2 linked regions of the Pyxidicoccus trucidator genome follow. The protein of the gene in region 1 interacts with the protein of each later gene in a pairwise test. Links are inferred from orthologs where the notes say so. Each region holds a gene or a part of one and is shown on either strand. Other genes may lie near its edges. The genes, in order: G4D85_RS36480 and bioB.

The links.
Region 2: the proteins of G4D85_RS36480 (region 1) and bioB interact in binary tests that used the Escherichia coli proteins (3 or more experiments, as listed by UniProt). The link is inferred for Pyxidicoccus trucidator from one-to-one orthologs.

Annotation. Positions count from the first base shown.
Region 1 is NZ_JAAIXZ010000017.1:78,013-92,391, forward strand. The notes cover bases 11,611-14,379. They hold G4D85_RS36480 (class II glutamine amidotransferase), read left to right. Parts: upstream 11,611-12,447; coding sequence 12,448-13,311; downstream 13,312-14,379. Other genes in these bases: hutI (imidazolonepropionase), read left to right, coding at 11,611-12,359; G4D85_RS36485 (pentapeptide repeat-containing protein), read left to right, coding at 13,408-14,379. Outside these bases: G4D85_RS36440 (choice-of-anchor X domain-containing protein), read left to right, coding at 1-1,377; G4D85_RS36445 (pilus assembly protein PilP), read left to right, coding at 1,545-2,354; G4D85_RS36450 (hypothetical protein), read right to left, coding at 2,381-4,687; G4D85_RS36455 (FdhF/YdeP family oxidoreductase), read right to left, coding at 4,703-7,078; G4D85_RS36460 (BON domain-containing protein), read left to right, coding at 7,346-8,512; hutU (urocanate hydratase), read left to right, coding at 8,686-10,341; G4D85_RS36470 (hypothetical protein), read left to right, coding at 10,356-11,090; more of hutI, read left to right, coding at 11,094-11,610.
Region 2 is NZ_JAAIXZ010000001.1:735,348-749,911, reverse strand. The notes cover bases 3,734-6,687. They hold bioB (biotin synthase BioB), read left to right. Parts: upstream 3,734-4,670; coding sequence 4,671-5,705; downstream 5,706-6,687. Other genes in these bases: bioF (8-amino-7-oxononanoate synthase), read left to right, coding at 5,831-6,687; G4D85_RS03200 (GlsB/YeaQ/YmgE family stress response membrane protein), read left to right, coding at 4,231-4,500; radA (DNA repair protein RadA), read right to left, coding at 3,734-4,052. Outside these bases: G4D85_RS03215 (glycosyl hydrolase family 18 protein), read right to left, coding at 1-889; G4D85_RS03210 (LLM class flavin-dependent oxidoreductase), read left to right, coding at 1,401-2,594; more of radA, read right to left, coding at 2,688-3,733; more of bioF, read left to right, coding at 6,688-7,024; bioD (dethiobiotin synthase), read left to right, coding at 7,017-7,694; G4D85_RS03180 (hypothetical protein), read left to right, coding at 7,827-8,105; G4D85_RS03175 (pyridoxal phosphate-dependent aminotransferase), read left to right, coding at 8,102-9,292; G4D85_RS03170 (ABC transporter substrate-binding protein), read right to left, coding at 9,273-10,703; G4D85_RS03165 (tetratricopeptide repeat protein), read right to left, coding at 10,703-11,524; G4D85_RS03160 (phosphoenolpyruvate carboxykinase (GTP)), read right to left, coding at 11,664-13,457; G4D85_RS03155 (SLC13 family permease), read left to right, coding at 13,711-14,564. UniProt on the Escherichia coli protein: Catalyzes the conversion of dethiobiotin (DTB) to biotin by the insertion of a sulfur atom into dethiobiotin via a radical-based mechanism.

The sequences.
Region 1 (14,379 bases):
ACCGACCAGTTGGTGGACCAGCTCCAGGGCGAGCTGGGCGACGAAGCCCGGGTGCCGCTCGTGTCCGGCCGCTCCGTCGTGGAGCAGCGCGAGCCCTTCCGCCTGGACCTGGAGATGCTGAGCCGTCCCTTCGAGCGCTTCCAGATTCCCTTCGCCAACGGCATCTCCGCCGCCATCTCCAAGGAGCACTCGCTGCTCATCAACATGGTGGGCATGGAGGACTTGGAGCGCATCCCGGACCCGTGCCTCCCGCAGGCCGGCGACGCGGACAAGAAGTGGGCCTTCGGCTACCTGATGCGCGAGATGGCTGGCCCGAGGGACCCGTCCGAGTTCACCCGGGAGTGGCTGCTCCAGCTGAAGGAGGAGCAGTTCGTCAACGGCTGGTCGGTGCAGGGCAGGCCTGACGTGGAGCGTCTCCTGGCGCAGTGGGAGAACCTCAGCGGCGGGGAGACGCTGGACATGGACATGGCGCCCTTCAGGCTGCTGTCCATCGTCAACCGGCTCGACCTGGCGGAGAGCTCCTTCTACGGCGGCACCGGCGCCGGCGAGGGCCGCTTCGTCTTCGCCTGGGTGGATGACTCGTGCCAGACGCAGGAGTTCACCGTCATCTTCGAGTACCTCATCCCGGTGCAGGGCTGCTTCGCCCTCAAGGACTGGGCGCGGCAGTGGAAGGAGCTGGACGAGCACGAGGTGGGGACACCGGATTACAACGCGAAGCTGGAGCTCATCACCGAGCAGTTCGCCAAGAAGGACGCCATGCCGGAGCGGCCCAACGGCAGCGCGCTCAACCAACTCCGCACCAATGAAATCGCGCTGGGTGGGGGCGAGCAATGGGAGCAGCGCGAGTTCAAGATTGACGGCGACGGGAGGCTGACCCAGGTCCCCGTGGCGCAGACTCCGGACATCACCCACCACAACACGAACCTGCTGAGGGACTACGTCAACGACAGGGAGTTCGCCATCCTCCTCGAGCGGAACGTCGTCCCCGCCATGTTCGACAGCACGGACTTCCTCGGCGGCTCGTCGCTCAACCCGTTCAACTTCTTCTGGCGTGCCACGGGCATCCACAACAACGAGACCCGGCACCACTTCTCGCTCAACACCTGCAACGGGTGCCACTCGGGGGAGACGGGCACGGACTTCACGCACATCGACGTGCAGACCGGCGCCCCGTCCCGCTTCCTGACGGGCACGGGCTGGCCCACCGCTTCCGGCCTCCCGGACCCCGAGCAGGCCCGCATCAATGCCAGCGGCGGCCCGGCCGTCTCCAGCTTCTACACGTACGGAGACCTGGACCGCCGCGCCGCGAACATGGACGACCTCATCCGCAACCCGTGCTCGTTCCGCATCTTCAACGTGCCCATCCTCGGCCACTAAGGCCAGAGCACCCGCGCCTGCCCGGCGGCCCGTCCTACACGGGCGGCCGGGCAGGTCTTGGGGTCAGGGCCCACCCATTTCATCGCGGGACAGTTCCTTCATACTGGGTGTGTCCGGAAGCGCGCGCCGGCCAGACCTCGCGCGGCGAAGGGGGGGACGTCCACCCGATGAAGAAGAAGCTGCTCGTGTTCGCCGTCGTCGCCGTGACGGCCTTCATTGTCTTTCGTCCGCTCGTGTCCAGGAATGACGAACTGGTGCGCCTCCGGGAAGACACCTACCGGGAGTGGGCGCAGATCGACGTGCTGCTGAATCGCCGGTACGACCTCATCCCGCGCCTGGTGGCAACAGTGAAGGGCTACGCGGGCCACGAGCAGTCCACCCTGGTGCAGGTGGCCGAGGCCTACAGCGGCTATACCCGCGCCTCCACCATCCCCCAGAAAATCGAGGCCTCGTACGAGACAGAGCGCCAGCTCCGCAGCCTCGCCCTCTGGGGACAGGTCCACCCGAACCTCAAGGCGGACACCCACTTCACCGAGATGATGCGGCAGCTCTCCAGCACGGAGGACCGGCTCGCCGACCAGCGCATGCGCTACAACTCCAGCGTCTCCGTGCTGAACAAGGAGGTGAAGAGCTTCTATGGGCGGCTCGTCGCGCGGCTGGCGAAGGTCGAGGCGGGCACCTACTACGAGCCCCCCGCCGAGACGAAGCTGGCCCCTCCGGTGCGCTTCTCGCCGGTGGCCACCACGACGCTCAGCGCGGGCGAGCTGCTGCTCAAGGGAACGATGGCGAGCGGCAAGACGCGCCACGCCATCCTCCAGCTACCGGATGGGCGCGAGCTGGTGGTGAAGCAGGGCATGGAGGTCAAGGAGGCCGCCGCCCGCGTCACCCATATCGGTGACTCCGAGGTCACCTTCCAGGAGACCGTCTACGACAGCGGGGGCCAGCCCCAGGTGCGCGAGGTGCGCATCCGCCAGTGACGGCCTTCCAGGTGCGGCCGACGCTCTCAGCGGAGGACCCACTCCACGACGAAGTCCGGCCCCTCCTGCTCCGCCCTGGCCCGGGCCAGCGCCTCGGGACGCTCGTCGCCTGCCCACAGGCCCATGAACTCGCCCACCAGCCATTGAGCCAGTGAGCGGGCCACGCGCTGCACGCCCTCACGCGGAACGCCAGACAACGAGCGCTGGGTCTCCGTCATCCCGCGCACCAGGCGCGCCGGCACCATCCAGCATTCCGCCCGGGGGAACGGCGGTGCCAGGAACAGGCAGAATGCCGCGTCGGTCCGCAGCAGCAGCGCGTCCAGGTGCTCACGCCCGAGGCGGAACGTCGGCAGCCACTGCCCTTCCCCACGTTGCTCCAGCTTCACCACCTGAACGAAGGCAACCCGCTCCGTGCGGATGAAGCCGTCCACGTTCACCTTGAGGACGAAGGCTACTTCCACGCCCGGAGGCCGCGGCGCGGGAGGTGCCTCCTGTGAGGGAACCGCGTCCTCTCCGACTCCAAGGTCATCAACCGCCGGACGCGTCCGCCGCACCGTGAACCCCAGCTCCAGCGGAGCCGCCTGTCCCTGTGCCAGCAGCGTGGACAGGTCCGCCTTCACGCGCTCCAGCTCGGCGCGAAGTCCTTCCAGCAACCCCGCCACCAGCTCCGCCGTGTCCTCACGGAACCGCTCCGGGTAGCGCGTGACGAAGTCAGACTCCACTCGCGCCACGGCCCCGAACAACAGCTCCTCCAGGTCCCTGTCACGCAGCCACGTCCGCCCACCCAGCGGCACGGCCCGCGTCACATGCAGATGCCGCAGCGCTTCGGTCAGCGAGGACGGCCCCACGCTTCCGGAGGGCTCTCCCGAAGGCGCCGCCCCGCCCTTCCCCGTCCCCTGCAACCACGTCTGCAGCGTCCTCACCCGGAACCGCACGCGAGACGACGGGTGCTCCTTCAGCTTCCGCACCTGCCGCCGGTCCGTCTCCGTCCGCACCAGCGCCAGCACCGTCAGCTCCGCCTCGGACGAGGCCGCCTCCGGCGCGCACCACAGGAAGAACTCAATCGCAGCCTTGCGCAGCACGGGCTTGCGCCCCATCCGCGCTGCAATCTCCTGCCGCCACGCCGCCAGCTCATCCATCCCCGGCCGCACCCCGCCCGCGCCGAAGCGAGGCCACAGCTCCGCGCACTCCTCCGCCAGCCAGCACAGGTTGTCGAACTCCGGCGCCCAGGGCTTCAGCTTCACGCGCACCCGGCTGCGTCGCTCGAACGCATCCGCCAGTCCCCTGCGCACCGCCGCGCGGAACAGCCGTTCCTCCAGCCACAGCAGCGCCAGCACCAGGCCCGGCTCACCTTTGCGCAGCGTCGCGTGGCAGTGGTCCAGGACGAAGCGCACGGGCCCCAGGTCCGACGAGGACTCGAAGTCGCCGCCCACCAGCGCGCCCAGGGCTCCACGCAAGCCATCCACCGGCGGCGCATCGAAGCGCGCCAGCAGCTCGCACAGGTTCTCCACCACCGTCGGCGGCCCGCCCACCTCCAGCGTGCGCGACAGCAACATCCCCGCCCGCGCGCACCAGTCCGGCTCCCTGCGCCCGCTCGGGTAGCAAGCCAGGAACCCGCTCATCCCGCTCCGCCCCTCGGGTGACGTCGCCAGCGAGAACAGCCGTTCCGCCAGCACCTCCGAGGCCTCCCGCCACGGAATCCGCGCGGCCCGCGAGCGGATGAAGTCCGCCAGCCTGTCCCGTCCCTCTTCGGGAGTCGTCGGCAGCAGCGCTCGGAGCTGCTCCAGCAACCCAATCGACTTCGCCCCCGGCCCAAGCACCTGCTTGAGGTCCACCTCCACCGTTCCCTGGAAGCGCAGCGCCCGGCCATCGAACGTGCAGGCCGTGTCCCCCACCAGCGCGAGCAGCGACTCCGGATGCCGCTTCAGGTAGCGCGTGAGCACGGTGGAGACGATGGCATCCGTCTCCCGCAGCACTCGCTCCGCGCCTTCCGATTCCCCCGCCTCCTGCAACGCCCCGAGCACCGACTCCTGCCGCCACAACAACCGCTGCAACAGTCCCACCGGCGGAGCCGCATACGGCCACAGCAGCTCACCGCACGACGACAGCAGGAACAGCAGCTCCCCCGGAGCCCGTGCTCCCGAGTCCAGCCGAGTCCACGCGGCGACCTGGGCCAGGGTGCGCTCCTCCAGCGAGGCTCCGCGCACCCACTGCGCGAAGGACTCGCGCCACTGCGCGGACGCCGCCACGGCCTCCGTCGCCGGAGTCCCTGTCACGCCTTCGTAGAGCGGCCGGAGCGACTCCGGCCACCCGGCCTCACCGGACGGCTGCATGGTCTCTCACGTGCTTCACGTTACCGCACCCGAGGGAAGCGCCGCCTCGGTGGACGGGGACAGGGTGATGACCACGGACTTCGACGTGGGCGTGCGGCTCTTCTCCGCGAAGCTGTCCACGGGCACCAGGACGTTGGCCTCCGGGAAGTACGTGGCCGCGCACCGGCGAGGGATGTTGTACGGCACCACGCGGAACCGCCGGGCCACGCGCGTCTCGCCCTGGAAGTGGCTCGTCAGGTCCACCACCTGTCCTTCCGACAGGCCCAGCTCCTTCACATCCGCCGGATGCAGCAACACCACGCGCCGCCCGTTGCGGATGCCCCGGTAGCGGTCGTCCAGTCCGTACACGGTGGTGTTGAACTGGTCATGGGTGCGAATCGTCATCATCAGCAACTGCCCGGGTGCCAGCTCCAGCCGGGGCAGCTCGTGCACGGTGAAGTGGGCCTTGCCACTCGCCGTGGTGAACCGGGCCTCGCGCGGGCCGTTGGGCAGGTAGAAGCCTCCAGGCTCGCGCACGCGGCGGTTGAAGTCCTCGAAGCCGGGGATGACGCGGGAGATGAGCTCGCGCACGCGGTCATAGTCCTCCACCAGCCACGACCACCGCACCGCCGAGCGCCCACCGAGCACCGCCGCGGCCAGCCGCGCGACGATGACAGGCTCACTGAGCAGGTGCTCCGACGCCGGAGCCACCGCGCCACGCGACGCGCTGACGACGCCCATGGAGTTCTCCACCGTGACGAACTGCGCTCCACCCGCCTGCACGTCGCGCTCGGTGCGGCCCAGGCACGGGAGGATGAGCGCCCGCCGCCCGTGGACCAGGTGCGCGCGGTTGAGCTTGGTGGACACCTGCACGGTGAGCCGCGTACGTCGCAGCGCCTCGGCGGTGAGCTCCGTGTCCGGCGTGGCGGACAGGAAGTTGCCGCCCATCGCGAAGAACACCTTCACGCGCCCGTCGTGCATGGCGTGGATGGTGTCCACGACGTCCATGCCATGGTGGCGCGGAGGCTCGAAGCCGAGCTCCCGCGACAGCGCGTCCAGGAACTCGGGCTTCGGCCGCTCCCAGATGCCCATGGTGCGGTCGCCCTGCACGTTACTGTGCCCACGCACCGGACACAGGCCCGCGCCCGGCTTGCCGATGCTTCCGCGCACCAGCGCCAGGTTGACGATCTCCTGGATGTTGCCCACCGCGTTCTTGTGCTGCGTGAGCCCCATGGCCCAGCAGTAGATGGTGCGCTCGGAGCGCGCGAGGATCTCCGCCGCCGCGACAATCTGCTCGCGAGGCACCCCGCTTCCCTCCACCACGTCCTCCCACCGCACCGCGCGGACGTGGGCCGCCCACGCCTCGAACCCGAGCGTCCGGTCCTCGATGAAGGACTTCGCCACCACCGTGCCGGGCCGCGCGTCCTCCATCTCCAGCAGCGCCTTGCCCAGTCCCTGGAGCAGGGCCACGTCGCCGTTGATGCGCACCTGGAGGAACAGCGTGTTGAGCGCGGTGCCAGGACCGATGAGGTGCAGCACGTCCTGAGGGTGCTTGAAGCGGTTGAGCCCCGTCTCCGGCAGCGGGTTGATGGAGACAATCTCGCAGCCCCGGCGCGCGGCGGCCTGGAGCGACGTGAGCATGCGCGGGTGGTTGGTGCCCGGATTCTGGCCGATGACGAAGATGGCGTCGGCCTGGTCGAAGTCCTCCAGCGTGACAGTGCCCTTGCCAATGCCAATCGTCTCGGAGAGCGCCGTGCCGCTGGACTCGTGGCACATGTTGGAGCAGTCCGGCAGGTTGTTGGTGCCGAACTGCCGCACGAAGAGCTGGTAGAGGAACGCGGCCTCGTTGCTCGTGCGTCCAGAGGTGTAGAAGCACGCCGCGTCCGGGGTGCCGAGCGCGCCCAGCTCCTCGGCCACCAGCGCGAAGGCGTCGTCCCAGGAGATGGGCGTGTAGTGCGAGGCGCCCTCGCGCAGCACCATGGGGTGCGTGAGGCGGCCCTGCTTGCCCAGCCAGTGGTCCGTCTGGTGGGACAGCTCGGCCACGCTCCACTGCTGGAAGAAGTCCGGCGTCACGCGCGCCGTCGTCCCCTCTTCCGCCACGGCCTTGGCGCCGTTCTCACAGAACTCGGCCACCGAGCGGTGCCCCGGGTCCGGCCATGCGCAGCCCGGACAGTCGAAGCCGTGCTGCTGGTTCACCTTGAGCAACAGCCGGGTGCCGCGCACCGGGCCCATCTCGCCCCAGGCGTGCTTCAGCGAAGACACCACGGCGGGGAGGCCGCCAGCCACCTCGGCCACCGGACCGACGTGGGGAGCGCGCGGCTCCTCGGGCGGCTGGGCGCTCGGCGGCACGGGGGCGAGCGTCGCTCCCGGCGCCTCCTGAGGCTCCTGCTCGTTCCCATGTCCGCCAGCCATGATTTGCCCTCCAGGCGCCAGGCGGCCGGCGACCCGGCCGTGGCGGGCGCGAGTCTACCCCTACCGGGCAGGTTCGAGGGCCCCAGCCACACGCCAGGGCCCGAGCGGTCGCCCATACCCGGGGTGTGGTCCAGGGCCCGGAGGCATTCCGGGGGCCGTGCCGCCTGGCGGGACAGCGGGCATGGCAGGGGCGCGTTGCCAGGACCACTCGGGGTCAAAAACCTCAGTCGAGGCCAGAGCGAACGCGACACGTAAGGAGGCAACGCGATGAACGGCAGGCGTGACGATGGCCGTGGGCAACGGCCCGGGGAGAGGGAGCTGCGCAGGGGCCAGCAGGTGGAATACCAGGCAGGCCGGCGCGGGTACGACGACAGGGAGCGCCAGCGGGACTGGGACGAGCACGGGTACGAGCGCGGCCCCGAGCGACTGGGCCTGGATGACCGTGACACGGTGCGCGCGGACTGGGACGAGGAGCTCGACTACGAGCACCCCTCCCGCGACTTCGACCGCGACCGGGACTTCCGCTCGCTGGAGGGTGACAGGGACCGGCGCGACTACGAGCAGGACCGGGACTTCGGCCGCGCGGCCCGGGAGCTGGACCGTGCGCGAGAGCCGGGCCGGGACTTCAACCGCGACCGCGAGCTGGACCGCCGCGCGCGCGAGTTCGACCCCGAGCGCATCTCCCGCCGGCCCGAGTACAGCCCGAGCGGCAACTACCGCGCCTACCAGGACGAGCCGCGAGCGGAGCGTGAGCGTCCCCGCCGCTACGGAGACGAAGGGGTCCGGAGCAGTCCCGAGCGCGGGCGGTATGGCTCCGGCCCGCGTGGCCCCGTAGGACGGGATGAGCGGGAGTCCCGGCGCCCCGTCGGGCGGGACTTCCGCTTCAGCGAGCGCGGTTTCCGGGGCGGCACCGACCGCTTCTCCGAGGACGACGCGCGCTACGGTGGCCGACAACCCGGGGGCCATGGACCGGGCATCGAGAACATGGCGCCGCCCCGGGTGGGCTACGGCACCAGCCCGTCCCGCCAGGACGACCATGAGATGGGCCACGGCGGCTTCCTGGGTGGCACCTACCGCTCCCGCCAGGAGGCCCACACGCGCCCCTCCTCCCCCGGCCGGGGCCCCAGGAACTACCAACGGGGGGACGACCGCCTCCGCGCGGACCTGTGCGACCGCCTGATGCAGGGGTGGATGGACTCCTCGGATGTGGACGTGAAGGTGAAGGACGGCGAGGTGACGCTGTCCGGCACGGTGCGCGGCCGCGACGAGAAGCGCGCCATCGAGGACGCGGCCGAGGAAGTGCTCGGAGTGAAGGAGGTCATCAACAACCTCCGCATCAACCGGGCCGAGGGCGCCCTGCGTCATCAGGCCTCCCAGGAACCGGTGCAGCAGCCCGGCGCGGACACGGGTGACGACCGCGGGCTGCACTCGTGACGTGAAGTCCCACCTCCCCGGAGAGGGCGCCACATCGCCGCCGCCCTCCCGGGGGGGTGTGTCCGCGCGCCGGAAGACACCCCGCGAACAGGCCTCACCGCGCTGTGCCCCCGCCGCGCGGGTTCGGGTAGTGTGCCGGGCCTTTCCGCCAGCCACACCCCAGGAGCCTGTACATGTCCCGCGTCATCCGTGCCACCCGTGGTTCCACCCTCTCGTGCAAGGGCTGGGTCCAGGAGGCCGCGCTCCGGATGTTGATGAACAACCTCGACCCGGACGTCGCCGAGCGCCCCGAGGACCTCGTCGTCTACGGCGGCACCGGCAAGGCCGCCCGCGACTGGCCGTCGTTCGACCGCATCGTGTCGAGCCTGCAGAGCCTCGGTGACGAGGAGACGCTGCTCGTCCAGTCCGGCAAGCCCGTGGGCGTCATGCGCACGCACCCGGACGCGCCGCGCGTGCTCATCGCCAACTCCAACCTCGTGGGCCACTGGGCCAACTGGGAGCACTTCAACGAGCTGGAGAAGAAGGGCCTGATGATGTACGGCCAGATGACCGCAGGCTCGTGGATCTACATCGGCACGCAGGGCATCCTCCAGGGCACCTACGAGACGTTCGCCGCCGCCGGCCGCTTCCACTTCGGCAGCGAGGACCTGGGCGGCCGCCTCATCCTCTCCGGCGGCCTGGGTGGCATGGGCGGCGCGCAGCCGCTGGCCGCCACCATGAACAACGCCGTCTTCCTCGGCGTGGAGATCGACCCCACCCGCGCCCAGCGCCGCGTGGAGACGCGCTACCTGGACGTCGTCGCCAAGGACCTGGACGAGGCGCTCGCGCTGGCGAAGGACGCCCAGCAGAAGCGCATCGGCCGCTCCATCGCCATCATCGGCAACGCGGCCTCGGTGTTCCGCGAGCTGTACCGCCGTGGAATCAAGCCGGACCTCGTCACGGACCAGACGAGCGCGCACGACCCGCTCAATGGCTACATCCCCACGGACCTGTCGCTGCAGGCCGCCGCCGAGCTGCGCACTCGCGACCCGGAGGGCTACGTCCGCCGCGCTCGCGAGTCGATGATCATGCACGTGGAGGCGATGAACGACTTCCAGCGCGCCGGCAGCCACGTGTTCGACTACGGCAACAACCTGCGCGGCCAGGCGAAGCTCGGCGGCATGGAGAACGCCTTCGAGTTCCCCGGCTTCGTCCCCGCGTACATCCGCCCGCTCTTCTGCGAGGGCATGGGCCCGTTCCGCTGGGTGGCCCTCTCCGGAGACCCGGAGGACATCCGCGCCACGGACCGCGTGGTGCGCCAGCTGTTCCCCCAGAAGGCGTCGCTCCAGCGCTGGCTGGACATGGCGGGAGACCGCATCGCGTTCCAGGGCCTGCCGGCGCGCATCTGCTGGCTCGGCTACGGCGAGCGCGCGAAGGCGGGCCTCGCCTTCAACGAGATGGTGCGCAAGGGCGAGGTGAAGGCCCCCATCGTCATTGGCCGGGACCACCTGGACTGCGGCTCGGTGGCGTCGCCCAACCGTGAGACGGAGGCGATGAAGGACGGCACGGACGCGGTGGCGGACTGGCCCATCCTCAACGCGCTGGTGAACGCCGTGAATGGCGCCTCGTGGGTGTCCTTCCACCACGGCGGCGGCGTGGGCATGGGCTACTCGCTGCACGCCGGCCAGGTCATCGTCGCGGACGGCACGCCCGAGGCCGCGCGCCGCATCGAGCGCGTGCTCACCAGCGACCCCGGCATGGGCGTGCTGCGCCACGCGGACGCGGGCTACCCGGAAGCCATCGAGGTGGCGAAGCAGCGCGGCGTGAAGATTCCCGGCATCACCGTCTGAGCCTGGAGGCCGCCATGCACCGCACGCGCTCGAGGTCCCTCCTGGTGCTGATCGCCGCGCTCGCCGCGCTGGCGGGCTGTGCCCCCACGGCCATGGGCCCCATGGTGATGCGCCTGGGGCCCGGGTTTCCGGACAAGAACCTCGGCCAGCTGGGGGTGCGTACGGGCCCCCGGCTCAGCGCCCCCCTCGCCGGTGCCCAGCCGTTCCTCGGCGAGGGAGACCAGTTCCGGGGTGACGACGCCAGCTTCTCCACGCAGCAGTGGGGCATGGCGCTCGACGCGGCGATAACGTGGCCCCTGTCCGAGCGGCTGCACCTCCACACCGGCATCCAGGGGGAGTTCTTCCTCCCCCTGCCCCTCCCCGGCTACGGGCTCTACGCGGGGGCCTCGTACTACGTGGGCTCCGAGCGGCTGGGACTGGCCCCCGCGATGGCGCTGCGCGGGGCCACGGACTTCGGGCTCAACACCCGGGGCGGCCCGGGGAGCATGTTCGGCGCGGAGGCGTCGTGCGCCTTCACGCTCCAGCCGGAGAAGAACGTGTCGCTGGGCCTGGTGCCTTTCTTCGCGTGGCACGTCATGGGCTCGCGTGAGGCCTCGGACACGGCGGTGTACTACGGCGGCGTGGTGGCGGCGCGCTTCACCTGGGGCTGGCTGGACAACGTGGAGCTGTCCGGCGGCTTTGGCCGGGCGAAGGCCGGAAGCGGGGCGAGCTGGAACGTCCCCATCATGGGCGTGCGAGGAGGTCGCTGACACATGGACGCGCTGGAGCTGCTGGTCCGCAACACCTCCGAAGTGCTCAAGGTGGAGGGCACGCACCGCGAGAAGGCGGAGCACGCCCTCACCCCTTATCCTGGCGCCTGCGTGGGTCTGCGCTCGGGCCGCGTCGCGTATGTGGGGCCGGAGTCGGAGCTGCCCGACGGCGCGGTGGACGCCAGCACCGAGCTGGTGGACGCCCGGGGCGGCTTCGTGGGCCCTGCCTTCGTGGACCCGCACACGCACCTCGTCTTCGCGGGGGAGCGCTCCGCGGAGTTTGATTTGCGCAACCAGGGCGCCACGTACCTGGAAATCGCCAAGGCGGGCGGCGGCATCGTCAGCACGGTGCGGGCCACGCGCGCCGCCAGCGAGGACGAGCTGGTGAAGCTCGCCCTGCCCCGCCTCCAGCGTCTGCTGGCGCATGGCGTGACGGTGGCGGAGGTGAAGAGCGGCTACGGGCTCGACTTGGAGAACGAGCTGAAGATGCTGCGCGTGGTGCGCCGGCTGAACGGGCTGACGCCGGTGGAGCTGGTGCCCACGCTGCTGTGCGCGCACGCGGTGCCCGAGGAGTACCGGGGGCGGCGCGAGGACTACGTGCGGCTGTGCATCAACGAAATCCTCCCCGCCGTGGCGCAGGAGGGCCTGGCGCGCTTCTGCGACGTCTTCGTGGAGGAGAGCGCCTTCACCGTGGACGAGGCCCGCCGCATCCTCACCACCGCCCGCGCCCTGGGAATGATTCCCCGGCTGCACGCGGACCAGCTCACCGCCTGCGGCGCCTCGGAGCTCGCGGCGGAACTTGGAGCCGCAACGGCCGACCACCTGGAGCAGCTGACGGAGTCGGGCCTGCGTGCGCTGGCCGAGGCGAACGTCACCGCCGTACTCGTGCCCACCTCCACACTGTTCCTGCGCATGCGTCCCTATGCCCCCGGGCGCAGGTTGCGTGATGCGGGCATCAACGTTGCTTTGGGTTCAAACGTGAATCCTGGCTCGGCCATGAGTGAAAACCTGGCCTTGGCGCTGGGGCTGGCGTGTCTGGAGAACGGGCTCAGCGCGGCCGAAGCCTACTGGGCCGCTACCCGAGGCGCCGCGCTCTCGTTGGGGCTGCAAACACATGGGCGCCTGTCCGTGGGAGACCCGGGCGACCTGGTGGTCTTCAGCTGTGCTTCGTACCGGCATCTGCCCTACCATCTAGGAGTAGGTCACGCGCGGGTGGTGGTGAAGACCGGACGTGTCGTCGTCCGGCAGGAGATGAATTCCTGCGCGTGAAGTGGCGTCGCTTTGACAGGCGACGTATTCCGGTGAGACACGAGAACTTCTCGTCGGGGCCGGGCTGTATAGATACCTGCCGCTTGCCATGTGCCGACTCTTTGGATTCCGTTCATCGACGCCCGCAGCCGTTCACCCTTCGCTGGTGACGGAGAAGAACTCGCTGCTCATCCAGTCGCGTGAGCACAAGGACGGGTGGGGCATTGCCGCCTACGGTGCGGAGCCTCTGCCTCTCGTCGCCCACGGTGTGGGGCCCGCGCACAGCGACCCTGACTTCGAGCGCGTGAGCAGCCGGGTGTCGTCTCACACGGTGGTGGCGCACATCCGCCTCGCGTCCGTGGGCGCGGTGGAGCTGCGCAACTCGCACCCCTTCCACCATGGCCGCTGGTCCTTCGGGCACAACGGGACGGTGCGCGAGTTCGCGAGGCACCGGCCCGCCGTGGAAGCGCTCATCAGCCCGAGCTTCCGCCCCAACATCAAGGGGACGACGGACAGCGAGCGCTGCTTCTACCTGTTCCTTACCCGGCTGTCGGCCAGGCACTCGCTCGAGCACCCGGTCCCTGTGGAGTCCGTGGCCCGCGCGGTGGCGGAGACGATGTCGCTGGTGGCGGCGATTACGGACCAGCCCGGGGACCCGAACCGCTCGGCGATGAACTTCCTGGTGACGAACGGCGAGGTGATGGTGGCCTCGCGCCGCAACCGTCCGCTCCTCCTGTCCACGGGGCCGAGCTGCGGTGGGGTGGCGGGGCTGCCTCCGGTGGGCACGCAGGTGCCGCAGTTCGTCGTCGCCAGCGAGTCGCTGTGCGGTGGGCCGTACTGGGGCACGGTGGACGAGGAGGACGTCATCGGAGTGGACGCGCGCCTCGTGTTCCACCGCTGGCGCGTGCCCGAGCTGGCCGGGGGGGATTTGTTTCCGCCCGTGAATCCGGGCGCTCCGCAAAACGCGGCGTAAGCGCCGGGTGTGGCGCTTCTCTCTTGAGCGCCGCACACGCGAGGGAGCGTCCCTGATGCGCTTCAGGTTCCTCGCGCGCTGGAGGCCGCTCTCGTGATGCGCGCGGATGCACTCGCCGCGCGCTGGAACACCCCTGACGGCCAGCGCCGACGCGAGCAACTCATCGCCATGGGCCTGCGAGGTCCCTGGCGAGAGGTGCTGGTCGGCTTCCCCGGCACGGAGGCGCTGGGGGGCAACCTCGGAGGACTCCGGGGCATCGACCTGACGCAGCAGGAGCTGAGCGGCGCGGACCTCGTGAGGGCGCGGCTGGAGGGCGCGGTGCTGGAGGACTGCGGGCTCCAGGACGCGCGGCTGGAGCTTGCGACGCTGTCAGGGGCCTCGCTGCGCCATGCCCGGATGGAGCGCGCGAACCTGACGGCGTGTGTGGCCCTGGGCGCGAGCTGGGACGACGCGTTCCTGGAGGGCGCGGTGCTCACGGCGTCCAACCTGACGCGCAGCTCCTTCCGCCGTGCACAGCTGCGAGATGCCCGGTTCGACAAGGCCACGTTGCAGCTCGCGGACCTCCGCAACGCGGACCTGCGGGACACGAGCCTGTACTTCTGCGACCTGGAGGACGCGCTCCTCACGTGCGCGCGGTGGGAGCCGGAGCGGGTGTATCCGTATTCGGCCCGGGACTTCGTGCGTGAGGCGCGGAGGGCGGGCTACCCGTCCTTCATCGAGCCCATCCTGATGCTTCAGGGAGGTGCTGGGCTCCTCCGCCTCACGAACCGGCGAGCCCTCCTGCACATCGAGGCGGGGGTGGACGCCAGCTCCGACCTGGATGCGGAAGTGAGCTCGATCTTGAAGGAACGGAACTGGCGCATGCACATGGTCGCGGCGGCGGCCGTTGTGCTGGGGGGCGCGAACGAGCACACCCTGGCGGCCCTGTGGGACGTCCTGGACCGGTGGAGCTGGGCCCATCCTCAGCTCACGGTGGCGTTACTCCTGAGAGACCCTGACTTCGAGGAGCGCGTGCGAGCCCGGATGCACGCCGCCAGCCCGACCCGCCCAGAGAAGGCTGGCACCCCG
Region 2 (14,564 bases), on another replicon or contig:
GAGGCCGGGTGACGGTGACGGTGGCGGACGCCTTCTTCGTGGTGTCCGCCTGACTGGTGGCGATGACGTGGTACGTGCCCGCCGTCTGCGGCGCGGTGTACAGGCCCGCGCTGGTGACGGTGCCGCCGGACGCGCCCTGCTGGATGGACCAGGTGACGGCCTTGTTGGTGCTGCCCGTCACGGTGGCCGTGAAGGTCCGCGTGGCGCCCGTCGCCAGTGACGCGCTGGTGGGGGTGAGGGTGATGCTCACGCCCTGCGGCGCGGCCACGGAGGTGCCGAGGCGGAGGTTGTCGAAGGTCATCACCGGCAGCGTGCGGCCGGCGCCCTCCTGGAGGACGATGCCGTCCAGCGTGACGTTGGTGACGCCGAGCGCGGACAGGGGCACGCGGCACCGCGTCCAGGCACCCGCCTTGATGGTGCCACCGTCACAGTACCGGTTCACCCCCACCGTGGGGCGGGCCTGGGTGGCGACGGTGGCATACGCGGTGAGGGCCGGGTTGGCCGTCACGCCACCGTGGACCTGGAGCTCCAGGAACTCGAGCCCCGTGGTGGGGACCCCCGCGTGGTGGAAGTAGAGGCCCGACCAGGGGCCGAAGGTGACGGACACGGCGCGCGTGCCGGAGGCGACGGGGGACGTCGCCGCGAGGTTGCGCGTGGCCCAGGACCAGTCCGTCCAGCCGGTGCCGAGCGCGTCCGCGAAGAGGGTGTTCGAGTCCACCGCGGCGGCTTCGACGTCGCCGGGCGCGGACTCGGAGGGTGGAGCGGTCTCGGGTGTGGACACCTCCGGGGTGGTGACCTCGGGCGTGGTGCCTTGAAAGTCGGACGCGCCACCGCACGCGGTGGCCTGAACGCCGACTGCCAACATGAACCACTTGAGCTGCTTTCTCATGGTGCTCCAGCAGCCAGGGAATGTGAGCGACCGTGGACCCCGCTACTCCGGACACAAGGAACGGAAGGGGCTCTCGATGGCTCAACCGCCGCGCCGATGATGGCGGGGCGTGCAAGGGGTGCCTGGCAAGTGGGGGCACAAACATCAAAGGCCGCCGTCGACTTTCAAGGCATGGGGTGAGTCATTTCGGCACTTCGCACGGCCCCCGGCGTGGCGGGGAGACAGGCGTGCAAGGCATTGGTTCCCAGAGGGAAATGCGCCTGGGGCTCGCGCGGGGAGCCAATGGCTTGCATGAATGGCGTGTCTGCTTCACTCCGGTGGTGCCCGGGCCCGCTCCCTCGGGGAGCCCGGCTGTTTCAATCGTACACCGCTGTCGTCACGCCGGGCGATGTGGCCTGGACGCCTACCGCTTTGTCGACAGGGGTATCTCGGCTGCCTGCCCGCCTGGTCTACGCTGCCGGAGCCCTGCCCCGGAGGGCGGGCGCACCCGTGTCAACAAGAGGAGGGGGACATGAGACTCGACATCTTCTCGGAGATGCAGCACCCGAAGGAGCACTGGACCGGTCCGGACCATGAGCACCGGCTCATCCAGGAGACGCTGGAGCAGGCGAAGCTGGCGGATGAGATGGGCTACGGCGTCTGGTGGCAGGTGGAGCACCACACCGCCGTGGAGTTCAGCTACAGCTCGGCGCCCGAGTGCATGCTCACGGCCATCGCCATGAGCACGAAGAACCTGCACGTGGGCCACTCGTCGGTGCTGGCGCCGGGGCGCTTCAACCACCCCATCCGCATCGCGGAGCGCGGGGCCTTCATCGACCACCTGAGCGGGGGCCGCTTCCAGCTCGGCCTGGCCCGCAGCACCATCCCCGAGTGGCGCACCTTCAACATCGACCCGGACTCCACGCGCGGGCAGATGCAGCAGGCCTTCGAGATGGTTCCGAAGATGTGGACCCGGGAGAAGTTCTCCTGGGACAGCCCGGACTACAAGCTCAAGGACATCAGCGTCATTCCCAAGCCGTACCGCAAGCCGCACCCGCCGCTGTGGCAGGCGTGCTCCAGCCCGGCGTCATTCGAGCAGGCGGGGCGCAACGGAGTGGGCGCGCTGGGCGTGACGCTCTGGGCCTCGCCCGAGGAAGTCGCGGAGATGATTCACATCTACCGCGAGGCCCTGCGCACGCGGTGCGAGCCGGTGGGCGAGTTCGTCAACAACCAGGTCGCCTTCTTCACCTTCGTGCACTGCGCGGACACCGAGCGGGAGGCCATGGAGAACGGCGCCGCGAAGGCCGCGGCCTGGTACACGAATGGCTCCTTCACCTTCTTCGAGGCGAAGGAGGTCTTCATGCGCACGGCGGCCGAATTGGAGGCGCTGGCGAAGGACCCCGCGGGTGGAGGCCTGACGGGGCAGTTCATGCGCAAGAAGGACCCGAACGCGCCGCAGTCCCGGGCGCAGCGGCTGCTCGGCCGCATCGTCGGGGGGGAGGACGTACCGGACGGACAGGTCTGGGAGGTGCTCAGCGAGCAGGACTCGCTGATTGTCGGCACCCAGGACCAGGTGCGCACGCGCCTGAAGCGCTACGAGGCGCTGGGCATCGACGCGCTGATGTCCTTCCACCAGGTGGGCGCCCTGCCGCATGACAAGGTCATGAAGAGCATCCGCCTCACCGGGGAGCTCATCCCCGAGTTCAAGACGCCCGCGGCACCGTAGGCGCCGAGTCCGGGAGCACGGGCGTGGCCCCCGCTCGCTTCGGCTCAGGCCGAAGCGAGCAGCGCGGCGGGAGGCCGTCGGTGGGCGGCCGGCTCAGTCGAACATCGCCGCCAGCGCCTCGCCGAGCGTCTCCACGCCCACCACCTTCATCTTCACGGCGCCGTCCAGCCTCCGCGCGCTGCCGGCGGGCATCACCACCCGCTGGAAGCCCATCTTCGCCGCCTCGGCGAGCCGGGGCTCCACCTGGCCCACCGCGCGCACCTCGCCGGCCAGGCCCACCTCGCCCAGCACCAGCGTCTTCGCGTCCAGCGGCCGGTTCTGCAGGCTGCTCACCAGCGCCGCGCACACCGCGAGGTCACACGCGGGCTCGTTGAGCTGCATGCCGCCCGCGACGTTGACGAACAGGTCGCAGCCCACCAGCGGAATCTCCTCCTTCTTCTCCAGCACCGCCGCCAGCAGCGCCACGCGGTTGCCGTCCACGCCAATGGCCGTGCGCCGCGCGGTGCCGTAGCCCGTGGGCGCCACCAGCGCCTGCACCTCCACCAGCAACGGCCGCGTGCCGTTCAGCGTGCTGGTGACGACGCTGCCGGACTTGCCCAGCGGACGCTCGGAGAGGAAGAGGGCGGATGGGTCCGTGACTTCCATCAGCCCCGCGCCCTTCATCTCGAAGACGCCAATCTCGTTGGTGGAGCCGAAGCGGTTCTTGTGTGCGCGCAGGATTCGGAACGGGTGGCCGCGCTCGCCCTCGAAGTAGAGGACGGTGTCCACCATGTGCTCCAGCACGCGCGGGCCCGCGATGGAGCCCTCCTTCGTCACGTGGCCCACGAGGAAGGTGGGCACCCCCGTGCGCTTGGCGTACGCCATCAGCCGGCCCGCCACCTCGCGCACCTGGGTGATGCTGCCCGGCGCGTTGCCCAGCTCCGGCAGGTACATGGTCTGGATGGAGTCCACCACCAGCGCCTGCGGCTTGAGCGCCTCGGTGGCCGCCAGCACCCGCTCCGCGTCCGTCTCCGCGAACAGGTGGATGGCGTCGCCCGCTACCTGGAGTCGCTCGGCGCGCATCTTCGTCTGCCGCAGGCTCTCCTCACCCGACACGTAGAGCACCGGCCCGTGGCGGGCCAGCTTGTCCAGCGCCGCCAGCAGCAGCGTGGACTTGCCGATGCCCGGGTCTCCGCCCAGCAGCACCAGCGAGCCGCTCACCACGCCGCCACCCAGCACTCGGTCGAACTCGGCGATGCCCGTGCGGCGGCGCACCTCCGTCTCGCCGCTCACCTCCTTGAGCAACACCGGCCGGGACGCGCCGCCCGACGCGCCCCATGCCGGGCGCTTGTCGTCCACCTTTGCTTCCGTCTCCTCCAGCAGTGAGCTCCACGCGCCGCAGTCCGGGCACTTCCCGAGCCACTTCGCCGTCTGGTACCCGCACGCCTGGCAGGAGTAGTGCGTCTTCGCCTTCGCCATGGGTGGGGCATAGCGCGGAACCCTGACGTTTTTACGCCCTTACAGGTTGGGCAGACAGGGGAGCAGGCAAGCTCAGTGTCAACCCCCGGCTGTCAAGTTGTACCTCCGGGGAGGGCCACCCACTTTGCTTCCAAGTGAGTGGCGCACGCAGCGCCGCTCCCAAGCAAGGGAGGTAGTCATGGGGATCATTGCTTTCCTGGTTATCGGTCTGCTGGCCGGCCTCATCGCTCGCGCGCTCATGCCGGGCAACCAGTCCATGGGGCTCATCGCCACCACGCTGCTCGGCGTCGCCGGCTCCTTCGTGGGCGGCTTCGTCGCCTCGCTGTTCCGCAGCGACGGCCGCATCTTCGACCTGCACCCGACGGGGCTGCTGTTCTCCGTGCTGGGCGCGCTGCTGGTGCTGTTCCTGGTGGGCATGGCCGGCGGGCGCCGACGCGTACGTGTCTAGCGCCAGCTTCGATTGAAGGATTGAAGAGGGCAGGGCCGGCACCCCGGGGGCTTCCCCGGACAGTGCCGGCCCGTTGTCTTGGGGAAAGTCGTCAACCTCCTCGCTCAGATGCGTTGACAAGTTCCCGGCGCCCGCGCACGTTCGCGCTCCTCATGCCTGCCGAGGAGCCCATGCCCGACACCTCCGCCCCCAGCGAGTCGTTCCACGGTCATTCCCACACGGCCGCGCCGCCGCCCCCGGGCGTGGACGTGCGCCATGACTGGTCGCTGGCCGAGGTCCGCGCCATCTACGGGATGCCGCTGCTGGACCTGGTCCACCGGGCGCAGACGGTGCACCGCTCCGTGTTCCAGGACAACAAGGTGCAGCTGTGCTCGCTGCTGTCCATCAAGACGGGCGGCTGCTCCGAGGACTGCGCGTACTGCCCGCAGGCGGCCCGCTACAAGACGGGCGTCAAGGCGGACAAGCTGATGGCGGTGCCGGAGGTGCTGGCGGCCGCGTCGAAGGCCCGCGCCGCCGGGGCCACCCGCTTCTGCATGGGCGCCGCCTGGCGCGAGGTGAAGGACGGCCCGCAGTTCGACAGCGTGCTGGAGATGGTGCGCGGCGTGCGCTCCCTGGGCATGGAGGCGTGCGCCACGCTGGGCATGCTCACCGACAGCCAGGCGAAGCGCCTGCGCGAGGCGGGCCTGTCCGCGTACAACCACAACCTGGACACCTCGCCCGAGCACTACGGCGACATCATCTCCACCCGCACCTTCGACGACCGGCTGCGGACGCTCAACCGGGTGCGCGACGCCGGCATCTCCGTGTGCTGCGGCGGCATCATCGGCATGGGCGAGTCCGTGGACGACCGCTGCAACCTGCTGCGCACCCTGTCCAACCAGGACCACCACCCGGAGTCGGTGCCCATCAACGCGCTGGTCGCCGTCGAGGGCACGCCGCTGGCCGAGCAGCCGCGCGTGGACACGGTGGACATGGTGCGCACCATCGCCACCGCCCGCATCCTCATGCCCCAGGCCATGGTGCGCCTGTCCGCGGGCCGCCAGCAGATGAACGAGGAGGCGCAGCTGCTGTGCATGATGGCGGGCGCCAACTCGCTCTTCTTCGGCGAGAAGCTGCTCACCACCGGCAACCCCGAGTACGGCCAGGACATGGCCCTGCTGGAGAAGGCCGGCATCCGCCCGCTGGAGCCGCGGCGGGACGGGTAGGTCCGCGCGTGAGCGGCACGAAGGCGGCGGTGGCCCTGGAGCCGGGGCAGGGGAGCGCGCCCGAGGGCGTGGTGCTGGCGGGCTCCGTGTCTGAAGCTCAGGAAGCCGTGGCGCTGGCGGGCTCCGTGTCTGAAACGCCAGGGCCTGCGGCGCAAGGCGTGGCCTCGGCGTGGGCGCGGGAGGACCTGTCCTCCCTCTCCGCGCGCGGCCTGTGCCGGTACCTGGAGCCGCTGGAGTCGGCCCAGGGCCCGGTGGTCCGCGTGGGCGGGGAGACGCTCGTCAACTTCTCCTCCAACGACTACCTGGGGCTGGCCGCGTCGCCGTCCCCGCGCGCCGCCGCCGCAGCAGCACTGGAGCGGTACGGTATGGGCACCGGCGCCAGCCGGCTCGTCGTGGGCGACACGTCCGCCCACCACCAGCTGGAGGCGAGGCTGGCCGCCTTCGAGCGCGCCGAGGCCGTCCTCCTCTTCAACAGCGGCTACGCCGCCAACACCGGCATCCTCCCCGCGCTGGTGGGGCCCGGGGATGCCGTCTTCTCCGACGCCCTCAACCATGCCTCCCTCGTGGACGGCTGCCGCCTGTCCCGCGCCCGCGTCGTCGTCTACCCGCACGCGGACGTGGAGGCCCTGGCCCGCGCCCTGGCGGACACGCCCGCGCGGCGCAAGCTGGTCGTCACCGACACCGTCTTCTCCATGGACGGCGACGTGGCCCCGCTGCGGGATATCGTCGAAGCGTGCGAAGCGCACGGCGCCGCGCTGATGGTGGACGAGGCCCATGCCACGGGCGTGCTGGGCGCCCGGGGCGCCGGCCTGTGCGAGGAGCTGGGCCTGGAGGGCCGGGTGGACCTGCGCATGGGCACGCTGAGCAAGGCGCTGGGTGTCATGGGCGCGTACGTGGCCACGTCGCGCGCGGTGGCGGACCTGCTGGTGTCCCGCGCGCGCCCCTTCGTCTTCTCCACCGCGCTGCCCGCCGCGCTGTGCGCCGCCGCCGAGGCCGCCGTGGACGTCGTGGAGGGAGACCCGGCCCTGCGCGAGCGGCTGTGGCGCAACATCCGCCGCTTCGCCGCCGGACTGCGCGCCCTGGGCCTGCGCGCCGAAGCCCGCAGCGCCGTCTTTCCCATCATCCTCGGCGAGCCCGAGCGCGCCCTGGACGCCGCGCGCCGTCTGCGCGAGGCGGGCGTGCTGGTGAAGGCCATCCGCCCGCCCACCGTGCCCGAGGGCACCAGCCGGCTGCGCTTCTGCCTCTCCGCCGCCCACACCGTGGGCCACGTGGACCTGGCGCTGGACGCCCTGCGCAGGGTGGGAGTGCACCATGGCTAGCCGCCCCTTCCAAATCTTCGTCACCGGCACGGACACCGGCGTGGGCAAGACGCAGGCCTCGTGCGCGCTGCTGTCGCTGCTGGCGGATGCGGGCCTCCAGCCCCAGGGCTTCAAGCCCTACGAGAGCGGCTGCGCCTCCCTGCGCGCCCCCGCCGACACCCTGGCCCTGCGCGAGGCCGCGCGCAGCACGCTGCCCGTGGACGCGCTCTGTCCCCACCGATTCCGCGCGCCCCTGGCCCCCGGCGTGGCCGCGCGCCGCCTGGGCCGGGAGCCGGACTGGGACGTCACCCTGGCCGCCTGGAAGCGGCTCTCCCATGGCGCCACGGTGGTGGAGGGGGCCGGCGGCCTCTTCGTCCCCCTGGACTCGCGGCACGACGTCATCGACCTCATCGCCGCCCTGCGCCTGCCCGTGCTGCTGGTGGCCCGCGCGGGCCTGGGCACCCTCAACCACACGGCCCTGTCGCTCCAGGCGCTCACCGCGCGCCGCATCCCCGTGAAGGCCGTGCTGCTGTCGCGCGGCACCCCCGCGAGAGACGCGTCGGAGCGCGACAACCGCCTGCTGCTGGAGGAGCGCCACGGCGTGCCGGTGCTGGGCCCGGTGCCGTACCTGCCTGACGCGCGGCGACGGCACGCCGCGTTCCGCCGCGCGCTCCAGCCGCTGATGCCCTGATCGCGCGGAGGCCGGAAAATCGGCCTCCGGCGCGTTTCGTCCAGAGGGCCAGTGCTACAGGTCGCGCAAGTTTTCAGGTGACATGGCCGTGAAATGGACGCGCCGTTTTTTCCGCGCGAGAACGCGTTGCGAATGGCGGACATCATCGACCTCACGTTCCACGCGGACGTCCGGCGCTTCTTCAAGAAGCTCATCGACCAGAGGGGGCTCAGCTACTTCCTCCAGAAGGAGGGGCCTCGGCTGTTCCACATCGAGCCCTCCAAGGTCGAGCTCGTCCTGCGGACTGCCCTGCGCGCCAGAGACCCCGAGCTGCCGAGGCCCCACGAGAAGGCCATCGAGCACTGCCGCAAGGAAGTGCGCAGGGAGCTCATCCGCCGCGTGGCCAGTGCCATGCTGCAGACGGGCCTGTGAGCGGCTTCTCCGCGCGCTCCGACTTCCCCCGCACGCCCAACCCGCTGGCCGAGGCGCTCGCCCGGCACCGCGCCCGCGGGCGCCCGCTGTTGGACGTCACCGAGTCCAACCCCACGCGCGTGGGGCTGCCCGCCCCCGCGGAGGCCCTGCTCGCCCCTCCCGGCGCCTGTGGCTACGCCCCGGAGGCCCCGGGCCTCCTCTCCGCGCGTGAGGCCCTGGCCACGCACCTGGCGGCACGGGGCGCGGCCGTCTCGCCCGAGCACCTGGTGCTGACGGCCAGCACCAGCGAGGCCTACGGCTGGCTCTTCAAGCTGCTGTGCGAGCCGGGGGACAACGTCCTCGTCCCCGCGCCCAGCTACCCCCTCTTCGAGCACCTCGCGCGCCTGGAGGGCGTGGAGACGCGGCCCTACCGCCTGCCCCGCGCGCACGGCTTCGGCCTGGACGTGGACGAGGTGGAGGCCGCGCGCGACGCCCGCACCCGCGCGGTGCTGGTGGTGAATCCCGGCAACCCCACCGGCCACTACCTGCACGAGGGCGAGCTGGCCGCCCTGGCGGACGCGTGCGCGCGCCACGGGCTGGCGCTCGTCTCCGACGAGGTGTTCAGCGACTTCGCGTGGGACGCCGAGCCGGGCCGGGTGCCCACGGTGGCCGGACGCGCGCTGCCCGCGCTCACCTTCGCCCTGTCCGGCCTGTCCAAGGTGGCCGGCCTGCCCGGCCTCAAGCTGGGCTGGACGCACGTGGGCGGCCCGCCCGCCTTGCGGGACGAGGCGCTGGCCCGGCTGGAGTGGGTGGCGGACACGTACCTGCCGGTGGGCACGCCCGTGCAGCTGGCGCTGCCGGCGCTGCTGGGCCACGTGCCCCGCTTCCAGGCGGCGGTGCTGGAGCGCGTGAGGGGCAACCGCCAGCGGCTCGTCGCGGCCCGCCCGGTGGGCGCCACGTGGGACGTGGTGCCCGCGCACGGCGGGTGGAGCGCGGTGCTGCGGCTGCCCCGGGAGCCGGGGGAGGAGGCCACGTGCCTTGCCCTGCTGGACGCGGGCGTGCTGGCGCAGCCGGGCTTCTTCTACGACTTCGGCGGCGGCGCCTTCCTCGTGCTGTCGCTGCTGCCACAGCCCGAGGTGTTCGCCGCCGCCGTGGAGGTGCTGGCGCGGGTGCTGGGGGAGGGCCCCGTCAGTCCGCGGGCGGGTTGATGAGCTGCACCGTCTCGAAGGCGCCGTTCACCACGCGCCACAGCTCGTACTCGGACGGGGCCTCGCCGGTGTTGTTGTCGAAGTCCAGCTCGCCGCTGGCGCCCTTCACGTTGATGACCGTGCCCGTGCGGATGGCGTTCCGGGCGCTGGTGAAGTCGTTGAAGCCCAGGGAGAAGGGGGGAGCGGAGACACCCGCGACGGGCGTCATGCGCGTCAGGCCCTCGGCGATGCGGGCCCCGGTGATGGGCTGGGGCTTGGCGGCGTCGGCGCCCGCGGCGTAGGCGGCACCCAGGGCCACCATGTACATGGCGTCATAGGCGTGCGCGGTGAAGGAGAACTGGCCCGGGTCCTTGCCGTAGGCGGCCTCGAAGCGGTTGGCGAACTGGCGGTACACGTCGTCCCCGGGGCGGGCCTGGGCCGGGGCGGTGCCGTAGGCGCCAGTGACCTGGCTGCTGTTGGCGCCCAGCGAGGTGAACAGGCCCGGGTCCTTGCCGGCGTCCGTGAAGAACCACTTCAGCCCCGTCCGGCCCTGGGACACGAGCTGGCTGATGATTTTGGCGTTGTCCTCGGAGAAGCCCACCATCACCGTGACGTCGGGCTGGTTGTTGGTGATGGCCGTCACCGCCGGACTCACGTCCCCATTGCGCTTGTACTGCGCGGAGGTGACGCGCGGCTCGACGAGCCGGCGGAGCGTCACGCCGAACAGGCCCTGGCCGTACGGGTCGTCCACGTAGGCGATGACCACGTTGTCCGTGCCGGCGAAGGGCGTCGCGCCGCCCGCCACGGCGATGTCGCCCTGGAGCAGGTCGCCGATGATGCGGCCCTGCAGCGTGTCCGAGGGCGCCGTGCGCCACACCAGGCCCGCGGTGCCCTGCGTCTTGTCGGGCAGCGTGGCGATGTCCGGGCTCGTCGAGGTGTGCGTCATCATCAGCGCGCCGGCGGCGATGGTGACGCTGGAGGCGGCAATCGTCTGCGCACTGCCGGAGGTGAAGACCACCGGCACGTCCTTCTCGTTCACCAGCCACTCGGCCTGCTCGCGGGCCCGCGCGGCGTCGGAGCCGGTGTCGCAGATGTAGAGGAGGAAGGGCCGGCCGTTGATGCCCTCGCGCTGGTTGACCTCTTCGATGGCCAGCTTGATGGAGTTGAGCGCCTGCTCCTCCGACTCATCCGGGCCCTCGGAGGTCGTCAAGGGCAGCGCCGCGCCAATGGGAATGGCGTTGGGGTTCTTGGTGGGGTCGAACACGTCGCCACAGCCCACGGGCTGGGGCAGGCAGAAGCCGGCGCTGGTGTCGCACACCTGGCCGGTGTCGCAGTCCGCGCTGGACTCACACTCGGTGAGGCCGCCCGCGGTGGTGAAGCTGCAGCCGGCCAGGAGCAGGGTGCAGCACGTCATCAGGTTCAGTGCGCGCATCAGAAGCTGACCTCCATTCCGGCGCCGACGCCGCGAGGGGCCAGCGTCACCCGTACCTCACCCTCCACGGGCGGCCCCTCCTTCGGGTAGAGGATGATGGCGGTAATCGCCCCGGCCAGGCCCACGCCGAAGCCGATGTCCGCGAGCAGCGCCTTGCTCTTCGTGTCGTCCGCGCGGGCCTGCTTGTCCTCGAGCCGGGTGGCGGCGTCGAACTGCTCGCGCGCGTCGCGCGCCTGCATGCCGAAGAGCACCCCGGCGCCCACGCCGGCCACCGCCACGCCGCCCACGGCGAAGGCGGCGATGCGCTGGCGCTTGTAGGACTTCAGCGCGCGCGCGTACTCGGCCTCCTGCTGGCGCCGGTTCTCCTCCTCGGCGCGCCGGGCCGCCAGCTGCTCCTCCTCCGCCTGGCGGCGTGCCGCGTCCGCCTCGGCCTGGAGCTTCTGGCGCTCGACGTCCGCGCTGGCCTGGGCCTGCTCCTCCTTCTTGAGGAGGACCTGGAGCCGGTCGATGCCGCGCGCGCTGCGCTTGAGCAGCGTGGGGTCCGTGCCCTCCGTGTTGCCGACGTACTGCTGATAGAAGGAGAGCGCCTCGCGCAGCTCGCCCGCGTTCTCCAGGGCGACGGCGATGTTGTAGATGAGCTTCGGGTTGGGCGACGCCTCGTGCGCCTTCTTCAGCGCCTCCGCCGCCTCCTTGTACTTCCCGGCCTGGTACAGCCGCTCGCCCTCGCGGATGAGGGACGTCGTATTCCTGGCCCCGCGCTGGGCGAGCGCCACGGGGGGCGCGAGCACCAGGGCCGCCGTCAACACACAAGCCAATCTCATGGCCCCAAGCCTAGCCCGGAGCCGCCCGCCCGGCGAAGTCGGCGACTTCACTTCCCGTGAAAAGCACCGGGGCCGCCCCGCGCCTGGCTGCCAGGCGGGAAGCGGCCCCGGAGGGCTTCAAGGCGCTACAGGCGGGCGCCTACGTCTCCAGGCGGGAGATGAGGAGCTTGCGCTGGAGCATGAGGGCCTCGGGGGCCTTGGTGCCCAGCTGCTCGAAGAAGACCTCCTGGCTCTTGAGCTCGGCCTTCCACTCGTCTTCCTTGATGGAGGTGGCCTCGAGGACGGCCTCGGGGGCGAGGTCCAGGCCCTTGAGGTTGAGGCCCTCGTCGGAGCGCGGCACCCAGCCCAGCAGCGTCTCCTTCGTGGGGACGCGGCCGTGGACGCGGTTCACGATCCACTCGAGGACGCGCATGTTGTCCCCGAAGCCCGGCCAGATGAACTTGCCGTTCTTGTCCTGGCGGAACCAGTTGACCTGGAAGATTTTCGGCAGCTGGGGGATGGACTTCTGCATGTCCAGCCAGTGCTGGAGGTAGTCGCCCATGTGGTAGCCGCAGAAGGGCAGCATGGCCATGGGGTCTCTGCGCACGACGCCGACCTTGCCGGTGGCGGCGGCGGTGGTCTCACTGCCCATGGTGGCGCCGAGGAACACGCCGTGCGTCCAGTTGAAGGCCTGGAGGACGAGCGGGACGGTGTTGGAGCGGCGGCCGCCGAAGATGAGGGCGGAGATGGGCACGCCCATCGGGTCATTGGCCTTGGAGCTGAGCACCGGGTTGTTGGACATGGGCGCGGTGAAGCGGCTGTTCGGGTGCGCCGCCTTCTCCGTGCTGCCCTTCTTCCAGGGCCGGCCCTGCCAGTCGGTGAGCTCGTCCGGCACCTCGCCGTCCTTGCCCTCCCACCACACGTCACCGTCGGCCGTCATCGCCACGTTGGTGAAGAGGGTGTCCCTGGCGATGGTCTCCATCGCGTTGGGGTTGGTCTTGTAGTTGGTGCCGGGGACGACGCCGAAGTAGCCGGCCTCGGGGTTGATGGCGTAGAGGCGGCCATCCGGGCCGGGGCGCATCCAGGCGATGTCGTCGCCGACCGTCTCAATCTTCCAGCCCTTGTACTCGGCCGGAGGAATCATCATCGCGAAGTTCGTCTTGCCGCAGGCGGACGGGAAGGCGGCGGCGACGTAGGTCGTCTCACCCTTGGGGCTGGTGACGCCGAGGATGAGCATGTGCTCGGCGAGCCAGCCCTCCTCGCGGCCCAGGTAGCTGCCGATGCGCAGCGCGAGGCATTTCTTCCCGAGCAGCACGTTGCCGCCATATCCCGAGCCGAAGCTCCAGATGGTGTTGTCCTGGGGGAAGTGGCAGATGTAGCGGCGGTCCGGATTCACGTCGCCGGTGCTGTGCAGGCCGCGGTTGAAGTCGTCGCTGTCGCCCAGCATGTCCAGCGCCTGCTTGCCCATGCGGGCCATGATCCGCATGTTCAGCACGACGTAGACGCTGTCGGTCAGCTCGACGCCAATCTTGGTGAAGGGGCTGCCGATGGGGCCCATGGCGTAGGGCACCACGTACATGGTGCGGCCCTTCATGCTGCCGTCGAAGTGCTGGCTCAGCTTGGTGTACGCCTCGTCCGGGTCCATCCAGTTGTTGGTGGGGCCGGCGTCCGTCTTGTTGGGCGTACAGATGAACGTGAGGTGCTCGACGCGCGCCACGTCATTGGGGTTGGAGCGGTGCAGGTAGCAGCCGGGCCGCTTCTGCTGGTTCAGGGGGATGAGGATGCCCTCCTTCACCGCCTGGTCCGTCAGGCGCTTCTTCTCCTCCTCGGAGCCGTCGCACCAGACGATGTTATCCGGCTGCGTCAGCTGGGCCATCTTCGCCACCCAGGCCAGCAGCGTGGGGTTCTTCGTGGGGGCCTTGTCGCCCACCGCCGCCACTTGCGTCGAAGCCATCGAAGTATCCTCGTGTCGTCTCGAAATAGGGATTCCCGCGTGCGGTCCCAAGAGGGCGGAACCTACCAACGGGAGAGACGACAAACCTTCTGGAAGGAGGGCGGGAATGCAACTGGCGTCCGGCAGTCAACCGGCTCACCAGCCAGGGCTCCGCTAATTCCTCTTATCAGCGACCGGGCATCCAGTAGTTGACGGCGCAGTGCGCCAGGGGCTCACCCCACACGGTGGGAGAACGCAGGATGGGAGCGGGCTCATGACCATCGCCATCGTCCTCGGCATCGTCGTCGTCGCGCTGGTGCTGTTCTCGCTCGACACCATCCCCATCGAGGTGAGCTCGCTGGTGGTGGTGTGCCTGCTGGCGTTGACGGGCGTGCTCACGCCCACGCAGGCGTTCGAGGGGTTCAGCAACGACACCGTCATCTTCATCTTCACGCTGCTGGCCATGACGCAGGGGCTGGCCTCCACGGGGGTGGTGCAGCTGGTGGGGCAGCGGCTGGCCTTCTTCGCCCGCTTCGGCCACCAGACGTTCGTCATGGCGATGATGGTGGCGGTGGCGGCCTTCTCGTCCATCATCTCCAACACGGTGACGACGGCGGCCTTCCTGCCGGTGGCCATTGGCGCGGCGCACCGGGCGAAGGTGCCCAAGAGCAAGGTGCTGCTGCCGCTGGCGTACGCGTCGATGCTGGGCGGGATGGTCTTCCTCTACGGCACGTCCACCAACCTGGTGGTGTCCGCGGCGCTGCAGCGCATGGGGATGTCGGGCATCGGCGTGACGGAGCTGGCGCCGGTGGGCTTCCCGCTGGCCATCATCGGCATCGTCGTGGTGGTGCTGCTGGCGCCGCTGCTCCTGCCCGCGCGCGAGGGGCAGGGGAGCATCGAGGACTGGACGCTGCGCGACTACATCACCGAGGCGGTGCTGCCGGCGGACTCGCGCTACGTGGGCAGGGAGCTGGCGGACATCACCGAGGGGCTGGGGCTGCGCGTCATCGGCATCATCCGCGAAGGGCAGACGCTGGAGGCGGTGCCCGGCCACCGGCTGCGGGGCGACGAGCGCTTCATCGTCGAGGGCAACCGGGAGGACATCCTCCGGGTGAAGGACCTGCGAGG